DNA from 3 places in the Salmonella sp. GDC200615 genome. Region 3 is predicted to be linked to each of the others. Evidence: predicted binding sites of a transcription regulator. Region 3 holds the regulator's gene; each other region holds the start of a gene.
What was found. The regulator LexA, encoded in region 3, represses DNA repair genes until DNA is damaged. The targets are predictions, from matches to a motif close to TNCTGTATGTACATACAGNA.

Region 1 (5,040 bases), on a different replicon from region 3:
CGCTGCCTGTGGGCTGTTCACCGCGTCCGGTAACGGGTCAGGCCGACCGTGGAATAACGAGCCGACAGTCCTCACCGTCGGTGAGTTTATGCCGCGAAAGCGGCTTGAAGGGCGTTCATCAGAAGGCGAGTGCCGGGCGCATAATAGCGACAGCGCCCGGCAGGAGCAGAAAAATCGCCCGTCCCGTGCCCGGCCGGACGCGGGATACTGACCACAGGCAGCGTTGCTCCCGCGCCGCCGGCGCTGGCGCCGAAAAAAGAGGAGCTGCGCGACATCATTATTCATTCAGGAAGTACCAGGCAGACGTACTGCCCGGCAGATTATCAGCGGGTGATATCCCGCCAGTCATTCCCCCACTCATCGCGCAGTACCGGCGCATCCGTTGAGCCGGTCACTGTCCACGCATCGAGGAACTTCAGACCACGCAGGATACTGTTTTCCACGTCATCGAGCAGAATGATGCTGTTAAACCAGACCACGCCTGTTTCATATTCCCACCGATGCCGGTCATCCTCGCGTTTCAACGATGGCCACCAGGTGCGCCCCATTTGCAGAACACCCGCTTCGGCATGCTCCAGGTCAGTCGCGGAAACCAGGTAATGCACCATCATTTCAGTGCCATTGACGTCGACACTCAGGCCAACAAGCCAGGTATCATTAATGTTTGAATTATTATCCACCGCGCTTCACCTCATCGATTGCCCATTGCAGATGGCTCCAGTTGAACCCGTCATTCGCATCATGGCAGTGCTGTGCCAGCTCCATCGCCGCATCGATATCGTCTTCCGTGAGCGAACTGTCCAGCGCCAGAAAATCACTGGCCAGCCAGAACGTACCGCAGCACAGCGCATCATCAGGAAACCGGGAAAGACGCTGTTTAAACGCAGCGACTGTCATATTGCGGGACAGCGTGATACAGGCCGGAAAAACACTGTCTGCCACATCGTTCCAGCTCCACTCATCACTGTCTGGTACTGGTCGCTCCACGGTTTCCGTGGTCACACCAGGCAGACGGGATAAACGTTCCAGAATATCCCCCAGGTACAGCTTCTCGCCGCTGCCGTCTTCACTGGACAGATAATGTCCGTTGATATAAAGCGCAAACTCGCCATTTTCCAGGTCGATACAGGTCACTCTGAACATAAGATTTTCCTCAACATCCGGCAGGAGGCATCACCGCGATACCGTTCCCTGCCGCACGCTGCCTGTTCGTCGCGTCCGGTAACGGGTCAACGCCGACCGTGGAATAACGAGCCGACAATTCTCATCGTCGGCGAGCTTATGCCGCGAAAGCGGCTTGAAGGGCGCCCTTAAACTGGCGAGGGTATGGAGTACAATCACAACGACGCCAGCGCCCGTCCCGTGACAGGCCGGACGCGGCACACTGGCAGCGGGTGGCAGTCAGCATCAGGTGTGCAGGAATGGCCGGGGTGACAACAGGAGCTGAAGGGAAACACCAGAGGAGGACAGATGACATACCAACAGTTCTGCGTTGCTCCTCCACAGGGTTATTAACTGATTCTGTGGATAACCTGACATCTGTTTTTCCAGGCAGAACAGTTATCTGAGGGGAAACAGTAAAATTTCACTTGCAGGACAGAAAATATCTTAAATAATGCTGTATATAAAAACAGGTATTTTAAGAGGTATGCCATGTTACTGCTTGTAGCACCCGAACAGGAGCCGGTACAGTCCACTGCCCCGCTGTTCACCGAACGTTGCCCGGCGGGGTTTCCGTCGCCGGCCGCCGATTACACGGAGGAGGAACTGGATCTGAATGCCTACTGTATACGGCGTCCGGCTGCAACATTCTTCGTCAGGGCTATCGGGGATTCGATGAAAGAAATGGGTCTGCATTCCGGCGATTTAATGGTTGTCGACAAAGCTGAGAAACCCATGCAGGGGGATATTGTCATCGCGGAAACAGATGGCGAGTTCACCGTTAAGCGCCTGCAGTTGAAGCCCCGTATCGCCCTGCTGCCGATTAATCCGGCCTACCCCACGCTTTATCCGGAAGAACTGCAGATTTTCGGGGTGGTGACGGCTTTTATACACAAAACCCGGAGCACAGACTGATGTTCGCTTTGGCTGACGTCAACTCGTTCTATGCCAGTTGCGAAAAGGTCTTTCGCCCCGATTTGCGTGACAGGTCTGTGGTGGTCCTGAGTAACAACGATGGTTGTGTAATCGCGCGCAGCGCTGAAGCAAAAAAACTGGGCATAAAAATGGGGGTGCCGTGGTTTCAACTGAGGTCGGCGAAATTTCCGGAGCCGGTTATCGCGTTCTCCAGTAATTACGCCCTCTACGCATCAATGTCGAACAGGGTCATGGTTCACCTGGAAGAGCTGGCGCCACGCGTTGAACAGTACTCCATTGACGAGATGTTTCTGGATATTCGCGGTATAGACAGTTGCATCGATTTCGAGGATTTCGGCCGACAGCTGCGTGAGCACGTTCGTTCCGGCACAGGGCTGACCATCGGCGTCGGAATGGGACCGACCCAAACGCTGGCTAAAAGCGCGCAATGGGCATCGAAAGAATGGTCACAGTTCGGAGGCGTGCTTGCCCTGACGTTACACAATCAGAAACGAACGGAGAAACTGCTGTCACTGCAACCGGTGGAGGAAATCTGGGGTGTGGGCCGCAGGATCTCAAAGAAGCTGAACACAATGGGGATCACCACAGCACTGCAGCTGGCCCGCGCGAATCCAACGTTCATCAGGAAAAACTTTAATGTGGTTCTGGAGAGAACGGTCCGGGAACTCAATGGAGAAAGCTGTATTTCCCTGGAGGAAGCACCGCCCCCCAAACAGCAGATAGTCTGCAGCAGAAGCTTTGGAGAACGAGTCACGACTTATGAAGCGATGAGGCAGGCAGTCTGTCAGCACGCTGAACGTGCCGCCGAAAAGCTGCGTGGGGAACGGCAGTTCTGCAGGCATATTGCCGTGTTTGTGAAAACATCGCCGTTCGCCGTAACTGAGCCCTACTACGGTAATCTGGCCAGTGAAAAACTGCTCATCCCCACGCAGGATACACGGGACATCATTGCCGCTGCCGTCAGAGCTCTGGACAGGATCTGGGTGGATGGTCACCGTTACGCAAAGGCAGGCTGTATGCTGAACGATTTCACGCCAACCGGGGTATCGCAGCTTAATTTGTTTGATGAAGTACAGCCGCGGGAACGGAGCGAGCAGCTGATGCAAGTCCTGGATGGGATTAACCATCCGGGCAAGGGGAAAATATGGTTCGCCGGTCGGGGGATTGCCCCCGAGTGGCAGATGAAAAGGGAACTACTTTCGCCAGCTTATACGACACGTTGGGCAGATATTCCTGCAGCGAAATTGACTTGAAATTGTGGCGATTTCACCTTGAAATTCTCAATATAAACTACTTAATTACAATAAGTTAGATGTGAAATCGCCGTGGCGAAATTATTGACTCAAATTTCTCTCAAGGACCTCGTTGATAGCTTTGTCCAGTTCATCCTGAACCACTTTTGACATACGACTAAACTCATAAGTTAGCGTACGCCCTTTCACACGCTTGCGCGCGAACTTGTCCTTTTCTTCAAAGGTCCAGAGTGCGGAAATTACTGACTTTTCCTTAGGAGGCGGAGCTATCAATGCCTGAGAGGCCTGAGAAATCAATTTCAGTATACTGGATTTCTGTTCGTCGTCTGGTCGCTCGTAGTCACTCAAAATTGCATCATGCTGATCTGAGACAGACTGAATGAGCCCTTCAGACGTTAAACCCTTTTCACTGAGTTTTTCATTAACCTCTAACAGAATTTTATAGTCACTAAACGACAGCTCAGACTGAACCGGGAACAGAGAAATCAATTCTTGCGGTACTGCTGCCGCCTGCAGTGCCCTGGTGACCTTAGCCTGGGATAACCCCTCCAGTTCAGCAATTTCCTTTTGATTGAATCCAGACTCTTTCAGAGCCATCAATCTTAAGCCGATCTCCCGAAGGTTATGCTCTTTAGCTGTCTGGATATCTTTAGCCAGATGGCGAGCTTCATCATCTGATAAAAGTTCATTGGTAACCATTACATCAAGGCCTGTACGGATATAAATCGCTGAGGCTCGCCGTCTTGAACCATCCAGTATCTCAATCCTTTCACCTTGCTGAATGCCAATACAGGGGAAGAACTGCTGAAACTTAATCGTCTGGATAATAGATTTCAGGGACTCCCTGGTCAGAGCAAGTTGATCTCTTCCATTGGTTTCCTGGTTTACGAATGTCTTACTTTCAACGTCCGATGCAGGTACCCGAACAAACCTGAACGTTATCTTCCTGCCGGTTTTTAGGGTAAATACCTGACTTCTTTGGGTGTCAGTCATCTCAACCATTGACGCCTGGGTATTTAACTGTCTGCCAATAGTTTTTCTTCTCTCATTCGACATCACATACCTCCATTAGTACGAATGAACTCAATGCGATCAAATACGGCCTTCGCAAAGTCTTCCGCTGCTGATTTTGCGCTTTTAAGCGCCTCGGTGCTTCCATCATAGGTTGCTGGATTTGCGGAAATAACTGTGTCAAAAGTCTCCCCGCATCGCTCGAAGCCATCCAGCCTCGGCAGAACCATGTCGAGCATATCGGCACCGAATACTTCTTTGGCCTGACTATGGCAAATTTTGTGATCAGACTTGTTCAGGATTTTGGACATAAAACCTACATTCCCGATGAGATTGCAGGTGTGTCCATCCTGTTCGATCGAATCAATAAGCGCAGGAAGGCTGGCTACAAACTTCAGGGAAGAATGAAAATCAACCGTTGCCGGAGGAAGTGGAGTCAACATCAGGTCTGCCGCTCCGATGCAGTTTTTCAGGAACGCATCGAGGTGAGGACCACTATCAAGGAAGATAAAGTCGTAGTCATACCGGAGCTTGTCGATAATGTTCTCTTTAAGCACTGCATGAATATTTTGCCCTGGCAGATGTTCCTCACACAATCCCTTCCAGCCTTCAGCAAGGAATGCATCGTCAATGGAAGCGGGAATAACATCAACGCCCGGGATAATTGACGACACGATGA
Region 2 (5,040 bases), 1.5 Mb from region 3:
CACGCCCTGATTGGTGGTCAGCGCATAATTTTCGCTGCCTTTACGAAAGGCGTCGAGGGCGGTGAGCTTATCATTCGCGGTCTCGGGCGCTTTTAAGCTGCCGGGGGCCGTTGGTTGCGCGCCCGGCGGCGTCGGTTCTGGCGTTGGGCGATGTGAACCGTCTGACGGCGCCAGGGAGTCCAGGCCGGGCTGTGATTCACGGGTATCATGCACGGGGGACTGATGGGGGGATTTCTCATTATGCGACATTGAACTCGTCTCCTGCTTTCATCACTGAAATGGGCGTGGTAGTAGTCAAAATCACTCTAACTATAGAACATTTCAGCAATTATGCCGGGGGAGAGCGGAACGGCAGACAAGGCTCAATAGGGAAATCGCACGCGCGGAACAGGACGTCGGGGGCGAAGATCGGCTAAAATAGTGTTTTTCTGATTTTTAGCCTTAGAGCCTATCCCAGTAGGCGTTATTGGCGCAGCCAGTTTGGACACGGACAGCGCGCAAAAACCGGAGCGTACACGTAGTACGTGAGGATTTTGAGCACTGCCCAGGACCAAAATGGCAAGTAAAATAGCCCTAATGGGATAGGCTCTTAGCCTCTTTTAGTGAAGCATTAATGATGAAACCTCTTCGCCAGCAAAATCGCCAGATTATTAGCTATATTCCGCGTGTTGAACCCGCGCCGCCGGAACATGCGATAAAAATGGATACGTTTCGCGACGTCTGGATACTGCGCGGTAAATATGTTGCCTTTGTTCTGACGGGGGAGTCATTTCAACGGTCGCCCGCCTTTAGCGTGCCAGAATCGGCGCAACGTTGGGCGAATCAGGTTCGCCAGGAAAACGAAATCGCTGACTAAGAAAAAAACAAAACGCCGGTACTGGAGACCGGCGTTTTTAGTGACAGACATTTTGAGTTGCCGATCGTCGTGTCTCAGACGATGTGAACTCCCGATAATGTATTATCGATGCGCCAGTTCAGCGTCTTCTTCGCTATCGAGAATGGTTTTATCGGTCTGCTTCAGCCACTGGCTGGTCAGCGTACCCGCGGTCATTGAGCCGCTCACGTTCAGTGCGGTACGGCCCATATCAATCAACGGTTCGACGGAGATTAACAGCGCGACCAGCGTGACCGGTAAGCCCATGGCAGGCAGCACAATCAGCGCGGCGAAGGTCGCGCCGCCGCCAACGCCGGCAACACCCGCCGAACTTACGGTAACGATACCCACCAGCGTGGCTATCCATACGGGGTCTAAGGGGTTGATGCCGACCGTCGGCGCAACCATTACCGCTAACATTGCAGGATAAAGACCGGCACAACCGTTTTGGCCGATGGTCGCGCCAAAAGAGGCAGCAAAGCTGGCGATGGACTCCGGCACGCCCAGGCGGCGGGTTTGCGCTTCGACATTAAGTGGAATGGAGGCGGCGCTGGAGCGGCTGGTAAAGGCAAATGTCAGCACCGGCCACACCTTGCGGAAATATTTCAGCGGGCTAATCCCGTTCACGCCCAATAGTATGCCGTGAACCACAAACATTATCGCCAGACCAAGATATGACGCTACCACGAAGCTTCCAAGCTTAATGATGTCCTGCAGATTAGAGCCGGCAACCACTTTCGTCATCAGCGCCAGTACGCCGTAAGGCGTAAGTTGCATTACCAGACGCACCAGCTTCATCACCCAGCTTTGCAGGGTATCGATAGCAACAAGCACACGCTCGCCTTTTGGCGCATCATCTTTCAGCAGTTTAAGCGCGGCCACGCCCAGGAATGCGGCGAAAATCACCACGCTGATAATAGACGTAGGATTTGCGCCAGTCAGATCCGCAAACGGATTTTTCGGTACAAAAGACAGCACCAGTTGCGGCACGCTGAGATCGGCCACTTCGCCGACATAGCTCGTCTCAATGGCATTCAGACGCGCGGTTTCCGCGCCGCCCTGAACCAGACCTTCCGCCGTCAGTCCGAACAGATTGGTGACCAGCACGCCCACCAGCGCTGCGATAAGGGTAGTAAACAGCAGCGTGCCGATAGTCAGAAAACTGATTTTCCCCAATTGAGAGGCGTTATGCAGTCGTGCCACGGCGCTTAAAATAGAGGCGAATACCAGCGGCATCACAATCATTTGTAGCAATTGCACATAGCCGTTGCCGACAATATTGAACCACTGAATGGAGTCTTTTAACACCTGACTGTCAGCGCCATAAATGGTGTGCAGGGCCAGACCAAAGACCACGCCCATCACAAGGCCGACAAGCACTTTTTTAGCCAGACTCCACTGTTTATGACGGGCCTGCGCCAGTACAAACAGCAGAATGACGAACACCGCAATGTTCGCAATTAATGGAAAATTCATCCCCGTTCTCCTGATTTTTTTATTATGAAGCGCTGTGTTTTAGCGATTCTGTTCGCGCAAGATTAGCAGAACTGTGAGCTGGCTCTTATATTCAAATGGAATGGTTTATACCAAAAATGATTTTGGCGTTGATTTACTAATCAATCTGGTGATTTATAAAACGATTGAACTGCATTTGCAGGATAGTAATCATCTGCGAAGACCAGCGTATGACGTTGTTTTCCGGCATGGACTGTGGCATCCACACCGCCCAGGCAAACAACGCCATGCATAAAAATCGCTCCAGTTGATTGCCTTTGCGCGGCGCCAGAATAGGCAGGCGGAAACGCCAGCGGCACGGCCACAGTAAGGGAACGCCTGCGGGGGTGAGCATATCCGCGACGATATGGCTTAAATAGCCAAGTACCATGCCTTGCAGCGCATCCGCCGGGATAATCCACGTATCCGGTACCTTGAGATAAAAGGTCGCCAGTAGGGCAAAGACCGCCAGCAGACTATGGGTAAACCCCCGGTGACCGAACGCGCGGGCGATCGGTTTCGATACCCATTTCAGGCGCTGACCAAGAAAAGATTTGGGGTGGTCGATATCCGGCAGCAGACAGGTCAAAATAGCCGAAGGAATAATATGCCACCAGTCGCCGTGCGCAAGGACGGGCGTTAACTCGGCATTCTTGGCGAAAACCGCGCTGGCTATAGAAAAAAGAAGATGTCCTTCCGCCGTCATGATAAAACCCATTAAACTGTCAATTCATACAGTATAGGGTTTTTATACAGTAGGCGGAAGTGGTGACGTTGTAACTCTTTGTCTCTGTCAAAGCCGCTTGCCGTCTGGCTCAGCGGCTAATTGCCCGTTGACTTTGTTTCGGAAACATCTTAACCGAGTAGATGCGCCGCCGTCAGCTCTGTCAGTGAGTTAAGTTTGACATTCGCCAGCGCAAAGCGCGGATCAGGCTGGTTTTCTTCTGCTGGCACCACAATGGCGTGCATTCGCGCCGCCTTTGCCGCGATTAGACCATTCACCGAATCCTCCAGCGCCACGCAGGTTAATGGATCAACACCTAATTTGGCCGCACAATCCAGATAGACCTGCGGATGCGGTTTGCTGTAGGGCAATTTTTCCGCAGAGGCCAGCGCGTCAAAACTGTCGCGCAGTTCAAACATGGTGAGCACTTTTTCCAGCATATGCAGCGGCGATGCCGAGGCAAGCCCCACTAATAGCCCCTGCGCTTTACACAGCGCCACGGCCTCGCGCACACCCGGTAAAAGAGGGCGCGTCTCTTCGATAAGCGTAATCGCGCGGGCAATAACACGGTTTGTCACTTCCTGGCGATCGGGGCCGTTCCACGGTTGCTGCGCAAACCAGAGATCGACAACCATATCAATGCGTAGCCCAAGCGTGTCTGGCAGTTCATGGCGCCGAGTAATATCTACGCCTAAACTTGCCATCACGTCCAGTTCAGCGCGATCCCAGAGCGGTTCGGAATCGATCAGTAGTCCATCCATATCGAAAATTGCAGCAAGAATTTGACGTGGGGTTGACATCACAACCTCTCCTGTTGAGATTAAAAAATAACGAATTAAGCGTTCATTATGACCATGTTCTTAGTATATCGCCCTTAAAGATCAGGCGAAAACGGGAATCAACAGGTAGACTTAGGCCAAAACGACGCGTCTTTATCAAGGGGAACTCATGACGTATCAACAAGCTGGACGCATTGCAATCCTAAAAAGAGTTGTTGGGTGGGTTATTTTTATTCCGGCACTGCTTTCCACGCTCATCTCAGTCCTTAAATTTATGTATGCGCACAGTGAAAAGCAGGAGGGGATAAATGCGGTATTGCTGGATTTTACCCACGTAATGATAGACATGATGTGCGTGAATACGCCGTTTCTGAATGTTTTTTGGTACAACTCGCCGACGCCGAATTTTCAGGGAAGCCTGAATATCGGTTTCTGGCTCATTTTTATTCTGATTTTTGTCGGGTTGGCGATGCAGGATTCCGGCGCCAGAATGAGCCGCCAGTCACGTTTTTTGCGTGAAGGCGTGGAAGATCAGTTGATCCTGGAAAAAGCAAAAGGCGCGGAAGGGCTAACGCGTGAGCAGATAGAGTCACGTATCGTGGTGCCGCACCATACCATCTTTTTACAGTTTTTCCCGCTCTATATTTTGCCGGTCATTATTATCGTGCTCGGCTACTTTTTCTTTTCCTTGTTAGGCTTCATGTAAACTGAAAAATGCCGGATAGCCCGTATCCGGCATGGGCTGTACCTATACCGCAAGCAGCCGATCCATCGCTTTTTGCGCAGTGGCCAGGTGCTGACCGCCAAACAGCCTTGCCCGATTAAGCAGGGTGTAGAGCTGGTAAATCGGCTGCCTGTCGAGAAAATCCAGCGGTAGCGGCGAAACGGACTGATAGCCGTCATAAATCTGCGGTGGCTGATCGGTATGCAGCGGCAGCATCGCCAGATCGCATTCTCTGTCGCCCCAATAGCAGGCTGGATCGAAGATATAGGGGCCGTCAGGGCCAAGCGCGCAGTTCGCCGACCATAGATCGCCATGCAAAAGAGAAGGCTGCGGTTGATGCGACGCCAGACGTTGCTGAACATGTTCAACAATGGCGTCAATATTACCAAAAGTAATGCCTTTTTCCGCGGCGAGTTCAAGTTGCCAGCCAATGCGCTGTTCGGCG
Region 3 (5,040 bases):
GCTGCGCTTTTTCATGAGAGATTTTCTTACTGCGCGCTTCGTCTTCTACCGCGCGGGCGATCGCTTTCGAGGCCAGCAGTTTGTTAAACAGATCCTGACGGGCGGGCAGGCGTGGGCCAACCGCCGCCAGGCGCTGGCGAGCAAAGTGCATACGCGCCACGCGAGCCAGCTTCTGCGCGATGATTTTATCGGTGCCGTGTTCATCAGCCATGCGACGCAATGAGACGGACGGCGAGAATCGGACAAAGCTATCGCGACCCAGCCAGGAGATGGCAAAGAATTTCTGTACGCCGTTCAGCATACGTAAAGGCGGGTTATCTTCTCCCTTTTCACGACCCGGCGCGCGGCCAAACATCACGGAAACGGGCACCATCTGCACGTCCAAAGCCGGATTACTCCGATGCAGATCGAGATAATCGTGAAAAAGTTTCACCGACTCTTCTTTTGGCGTGTAATAGGTAAAGACACGCGGTCCGCCGTGAATAAATACATAGCGTGGCAACAGCGCGCCGTCGATCTCCAGCGGCTCCAGCGGATCCGGGAGATCGTGCGCCAGACATTGCGCCCGCAGCGTCAGTAAGTCCGCTTTTGAGTTGTATGGCAAGACATACATAATGGGGCGAGAAGTATCGAGCCCCAATTCCTGGGCGGGTTCCGCCGGAATAGACTTGCTTTTTACCAGTATGCTTAATGGTAAATTCAGTAATTTGTAGTAAATTCGTGGCCAGCCGGACATAAACGATGTAAAGCCTCTGGTTAATAATGCAAATGCGGTGCAAGGATATCAGAAAGTTTAGCGAATTTCTGTTGTATCCCGTCATACTTCGCGCTGCGTTACGGCAGTCCGAATCGTGCAGGGCAACCGTATAATGTCATTGACGTTAATAATGTAAAAAGGTTCTTTTGATGGCCAATAATACCACTGGATTCACCAGAATTATCAAAGCGGCAGGATATTCCTGGAAAGGATTTCGCGCCGCATGGACTCACGAAGCGGCGTTTCGCCAGGAAAGTATCGCGGTATTGCTGGGCGTCATCATCGCCTGCTGGCTGGATGTGGATGCGATTACCCGTGTGTTATTGATAGGTTCCGTTTTACTTATCATGATTGTTGAAATCCTCAACAGCGCTATTGAAGCGGTCGTTGACCGCATCGGTTCTGAATACCATGAGCTTTCCGGCCGTGCGAAAGATATGGGATCGGCTGCGGTGCTACTGTCTATTTTCGTTGCCCTGATGACCTGGGGCATCCTGTTATGGTCACATTTTCGATAAAGGTTCCAAATTTTATAAATCTCTTGTTTTTTGCGCCGTTTGTGGTTCCAAAATCACCTTTAACTGTATATACTCACAGCATGACTGTATATACACCCAGGGGGCGGAATGAAAGCGTTAACGGCCAGGCAACAAGAGGTGTTTGATCTCATCCGGGATCACATCAGCCAGACAGGTATGCCACCGACGCGTGCGGAAATCGCGCAGCGTTTGGGGTTCCGTTCCCCAAACGCTGCGGAAGAACACCTTAAAGCGCTGGCGCGCAAAGGGGTGCTTGAAATCGTTTCCGGCGCATCGCGAGGTATCCGTCTGTTACAGGAAGAAGAGGACGGATTACCGCTTGTCGGGCGTGTCGCGGCGGGTGAACCGCTTCTGGCGCAGCAGCATATTGAAGGCCATTACCAGGTCGATCCTTCGCTGTTCAAACCCAGCGCCGATTTCCTGCTGCGCGTGAGCGGTATGTCGATGAAAGATATCGGTATTATGGATGGGGATTTGCTGGCGGTACATAAAACGCAGGACGTCCGTAATGGCCAGGTGGTTGTCGCTCGCATTGACGATGAAGTGACAGTAAAACGCCTGAAAAAGCAGGGCAATAAAGTGGAGCTGCTGCCGGAAAACAGCGAGTTTACACCGATAGTGGTGGATCTGCGCGAACAAAGCTTTACGATTGAAGGGCTGGCGGTAGGCGTCATTCGCAACGGGGAATGGTTGTAATCTCGTTTTAATCTCCTTGTAAGCCGTCATCCGGCAATCGTGCAGCCTGATGGCGCTGCGCTTAGCAGGCCTACGGGAATGCAGTTCCTGAGATGATTAATTTGTAGGCCGGATAAGGCGTTACGTTGCCATCCGGCAATGCGCTCGTTTCGTTTAACTCCTTGTCAGGCTTTTCTCCATGCCGCTTTTTACCTCCTCTGATAAAGCTCTCTGGCATCTCGCGCTGCCGATGATTTTTTCTAACATCACCGTCCCCTTGCTGGGGCTGGTCGATACGGCGGTGATTGGTCATCTGGACAGCCCGGTTTTCCTGGGCGGCGTGGCGGTGGGCGCGACTGCCACCAGCTTTCTTTTCATGCTGCTGCTATTTCTACGTATGAGCACCACCGGCCTAACGGCGCAGGCATTTGGCGCCAAAAATCCGCAGGCGTTAGCCCGGGCGCTCATTCAACCGTTATTACTGGCGCTGGGCGCTGGCGTGATGATTGTGCTATTTCGCACGCCGCTTATCGAGCTGGCTTTACATATTGTCGGCGGGAACGACGCTGTCCTGGTGCAAGCGAGACGCTTCCTTGAAATTCGTTGGCTAAGCGCTCCCGCGTCACTGGCGAATCTGGTGCTGCTCGGTTGGCTGTTAGGCGTTCAGTATGCGCGGGCGCCGGTTATCTTGTTGGTCGTGGGCAATATCCTCAATATCGCGCTCGACCTGTGGCTGGTGATGGGGCTTCATATGAACGTGCAGGGTGCTGCCCTGGCGACGGTCATCGCAGAATATGTCACGTTACTGATCGGCCTCATGATGGTACGTAAAGTTCTCCATCTCCGCGGTGTGTCGCTGGATATGCTAAAACAGGCCTGGCGCGGCAACGTGCGCCGCCTTTTGGCGCTCAATCGCGATATCATGCTGCGCTCATTGCTCCTTCAGCTTTGTTTTGGCGCAATCACGGTGTCAGGCGCGCGGCTGGGCAGCGATATTATCGCGGTAAATGCAGTCCTGATGACCTTACTCACCTTTACGGCCTATGCGCTGGACGGTTTTGCTTATGCGGTGGAGGCGCACTCCGGTCAGGCTTACGGCGCGCGTGACGGTAGCAAGCTACTGGACGTCTGGCGAGCGGCGTGTCGTCAGTCAGGAATTGTGGCCTTGTTGTTTTCCACAGTCTATGCCCTGGCAGGCGAACATATTGTCGCGTTACTGACCTCATTGCCGCAAATACAGCTACTGGCGGATCGGTATCTTATCTGGCAGGTGGTATTACCGCTGGTGGGCGTATGGTGCTATCTGCTCGACGGTATGTTTATTGGCGCGACGCGCGCTGCCGAAATGCGCAATAGCATGGCTGTCGCCGCGGGAGGATTCGCGCTGACGCTCTTCGCCCTGCCGGTATTAGGAAATCATGGTTTATGGCTGGCATTAACCGTGTTCCTGGCGCTTCGCGGTCTGTCGTTGAGCCTTATCTGGCGTCGTCACTGGCGCGAGGGTACATGGTTTGCCAGATCGTGACGGTTAAAAATTCTGAATATAAAACCGAAGGCCGAATTCCTGCCTACAATTATTATCACGTCCAGCAGAAATTGCAGTGCATTTGGGCGAATAACACCTGCTATTCCTAACCGAATGATGAGGACAAGATGATGAATAAAGACGAAGCCGGCGGTAACTGGAAACAGTTTAAAGGTAAAATGAAAGAACAATGGGGCAAACTGACCGATGACGATATGACCGTTATCGAAGGTAAACGCGACCAACTGGTAGGTAAAATCCAGGAGCGTTACGGTTACCAGAAAGATCAGGCGGAAAAAGAGGTTGTTGACTGGGAAACCCGTAACAACTATCGCTGGTAATATGTTTTCCCCTACCAGGAGTACATGGATGTGCTTCCCACTGTTTGCTTATGAATGCGGGCGTGCCCCTCTCTACTGCCGCCCGTTTTCCGTTCAGGCTAACGCGGTTTTTTCTTCACCAGCACCGAGTGATCGTGACCACAGTCGCCCGGATGGCGACACGCTTCCACTTCTACGCACGCAGGGCACAGACCGTGCGCCTCAATAACGTTATGTTGTAGCGCAAATCCCATTTTAGCCGCCAGCGTATGCATGATGTCTTCCACGCCCTCGGCACACTCTTCCTTCACCACGCCGCAACGATCGCAGATAAACATGGCCGAGCTGTGCGTCGGCTGGTTGAACAGGTGGCAAACCACATAACTATTGGTGGATTCCACTTTATGGACAAAACCCTGTTCGAGCAAAAAATCCAGCGCGCGGTAAATGGTGGGCGGTTTGGCCTGTGGTTCCGTTTCGCGCAGCAAATCGAGCAAATCGTATGCGCTGATGGCACCCTGTTGCAGACTCATCAGGCGCAGCACTTCGAGGCGCTGAGGCGTCAGGCGCACGTTGCGCTGCGCGCAGAGTTTTTCAGCTTGCGCCAGTAACTCTTGCGTTGTGGTCTTTTCCATGTAGCACCTCGAATGGCATGAAAGTCTAATCCGTTACTTTACCACGAGCTGCTTAAAACTCTGAAATTACCCCGCGACAATATATCGCCTGCTAAGCTTTTCCGCGCCAGTATTCTCATCTATACATAATGAGGGTCGATATTATAACAACAGGATTTAACATCACTATTTCACAGCAATAGTTCGCCTCTGTCCGGTAAAGCGTGGCGGAGGAATTACTTCACCTGATAATAAGATGGGCTAACTGTGAACAAAAACGTCAAACTTTCACTGATTGCTATCGCGGTCTCGCTTTTTATGGCAAAGCAGGCGAGCGCCGCCAATACCTGGACGGAAGCGCGTAATGACGCAATGGGCGGGACGGGCGTTGCGTCCGCGAATTATGGCAGCGGAGTACTATTAAATCCGGCGTTACTGGCAAAAGCCAAACCGGAAGACAATATCACTGTTGTCCTTCCTGCGGTCGGCGTCCAGATTACGGATAAAGACAATCTCCAGGATGAAATTGACGATATCAGCGATAAAGTGGATTACTACGATGAGGTCGTCGATAACCTTACTCTGGGGCAAATTCTGCTCAATCCGCGAG

Region 1: the regulator LexA is predicted to act here: its motif matches at 1,617-1,636, upstream of umuD (translesion error-prone DNA polymerase V autoproteolytic subunit).
Region 2: the regulator LexA is predicted to act here: its motif matches at 3,089-3,108, upstream of ACQ29O_RS09710 (metal-dependent hydrolase).

Annotation. Positions count from the first base shown of each region.
Region 1 covers NZ_CP192248.1:68,647-73,686, forward strand. Annotated here, with positions in the region: gene ACQ29O_RS23065 (hypothetical protein) at 105-386, shown strand; gene ACQ29O_RS23070 (hypothetical protein) at 324-680, opposite strand; gene ACQ29O_RS23075 (hypothetical protein) at 673-1,143, opposite strand; gene umuD (translesion error-prone DNA polymerase V autoproteolytic subunit) at 1,654-2,076, shown strand; gene ACQ29O_RS23085 (Y-family DNA polymerase) at 2,076-3,350, shown strand; gene ACQ29O_RS23090 (ParB family protein) at 3,432-4,406, opposite strand; gene ACQ29O_RS23095 (AAA family ATPase) at 4,406-5,040, opposite strand, start outside.
Region 2 covers NZ_CP192247.1:2,043,357-2,048,396, forward strand. Annotated here, with positions in the region: gene katE (catalase HPII) at 1-249, opposite strand, end outside; gene cedA (cell division activator CedA) at 614-856, shown strand; gene tcyP (cystine/sulfocysteine:cation symporter) at 959-2,350, opposite strand; gene ACQ29O_RS09710 (metal-dependent hydrolase) at 2,487-3,086, opposite strand; gene hxpB (hexitol phosphatase HxpB) at 3,224-3,892, opposite strand; gene ACQ29O_RS09720 (YniB family protein) at 4,041-4,577, shown strand; gene ACQ29O_RS09725 (fructosamine kinase family protein) at 4,620-5,040, opposite strand, start outside.
Region 3 covers NZ_CP192247.1:509,238-514,277, forward strand. Annotated here, with positions in the region: gene plsB (glycerol-3-phosphate 1-O-acyltransferase PlsB) at 1-736, opposite strand, end outside; gene ACQ29O_RS02415 (diacylglycerol kinase) at 907-1,275, shown strand; gene lexA (transcriptional repressor LexA) at 1,384-1,992, shown strand; gene dinF (MATE family efflux transporter DinF) at 2,171-3,496, shown strand; gene ACQ29O_RS02430 (hypothetical protein) at 3,493-3,606, shown strand; gene ACQ29O_RS02435 (CsbD family protein) at 3,628-3,837, shown strand; gene zur (zinc uptake transcriptional repressor Zur) at 3,936-4,451, opposite strand; gene ACQ29O_RS02445 (conjugal transfer protein TraF) at 4,698-5,040, shown strand, end outside.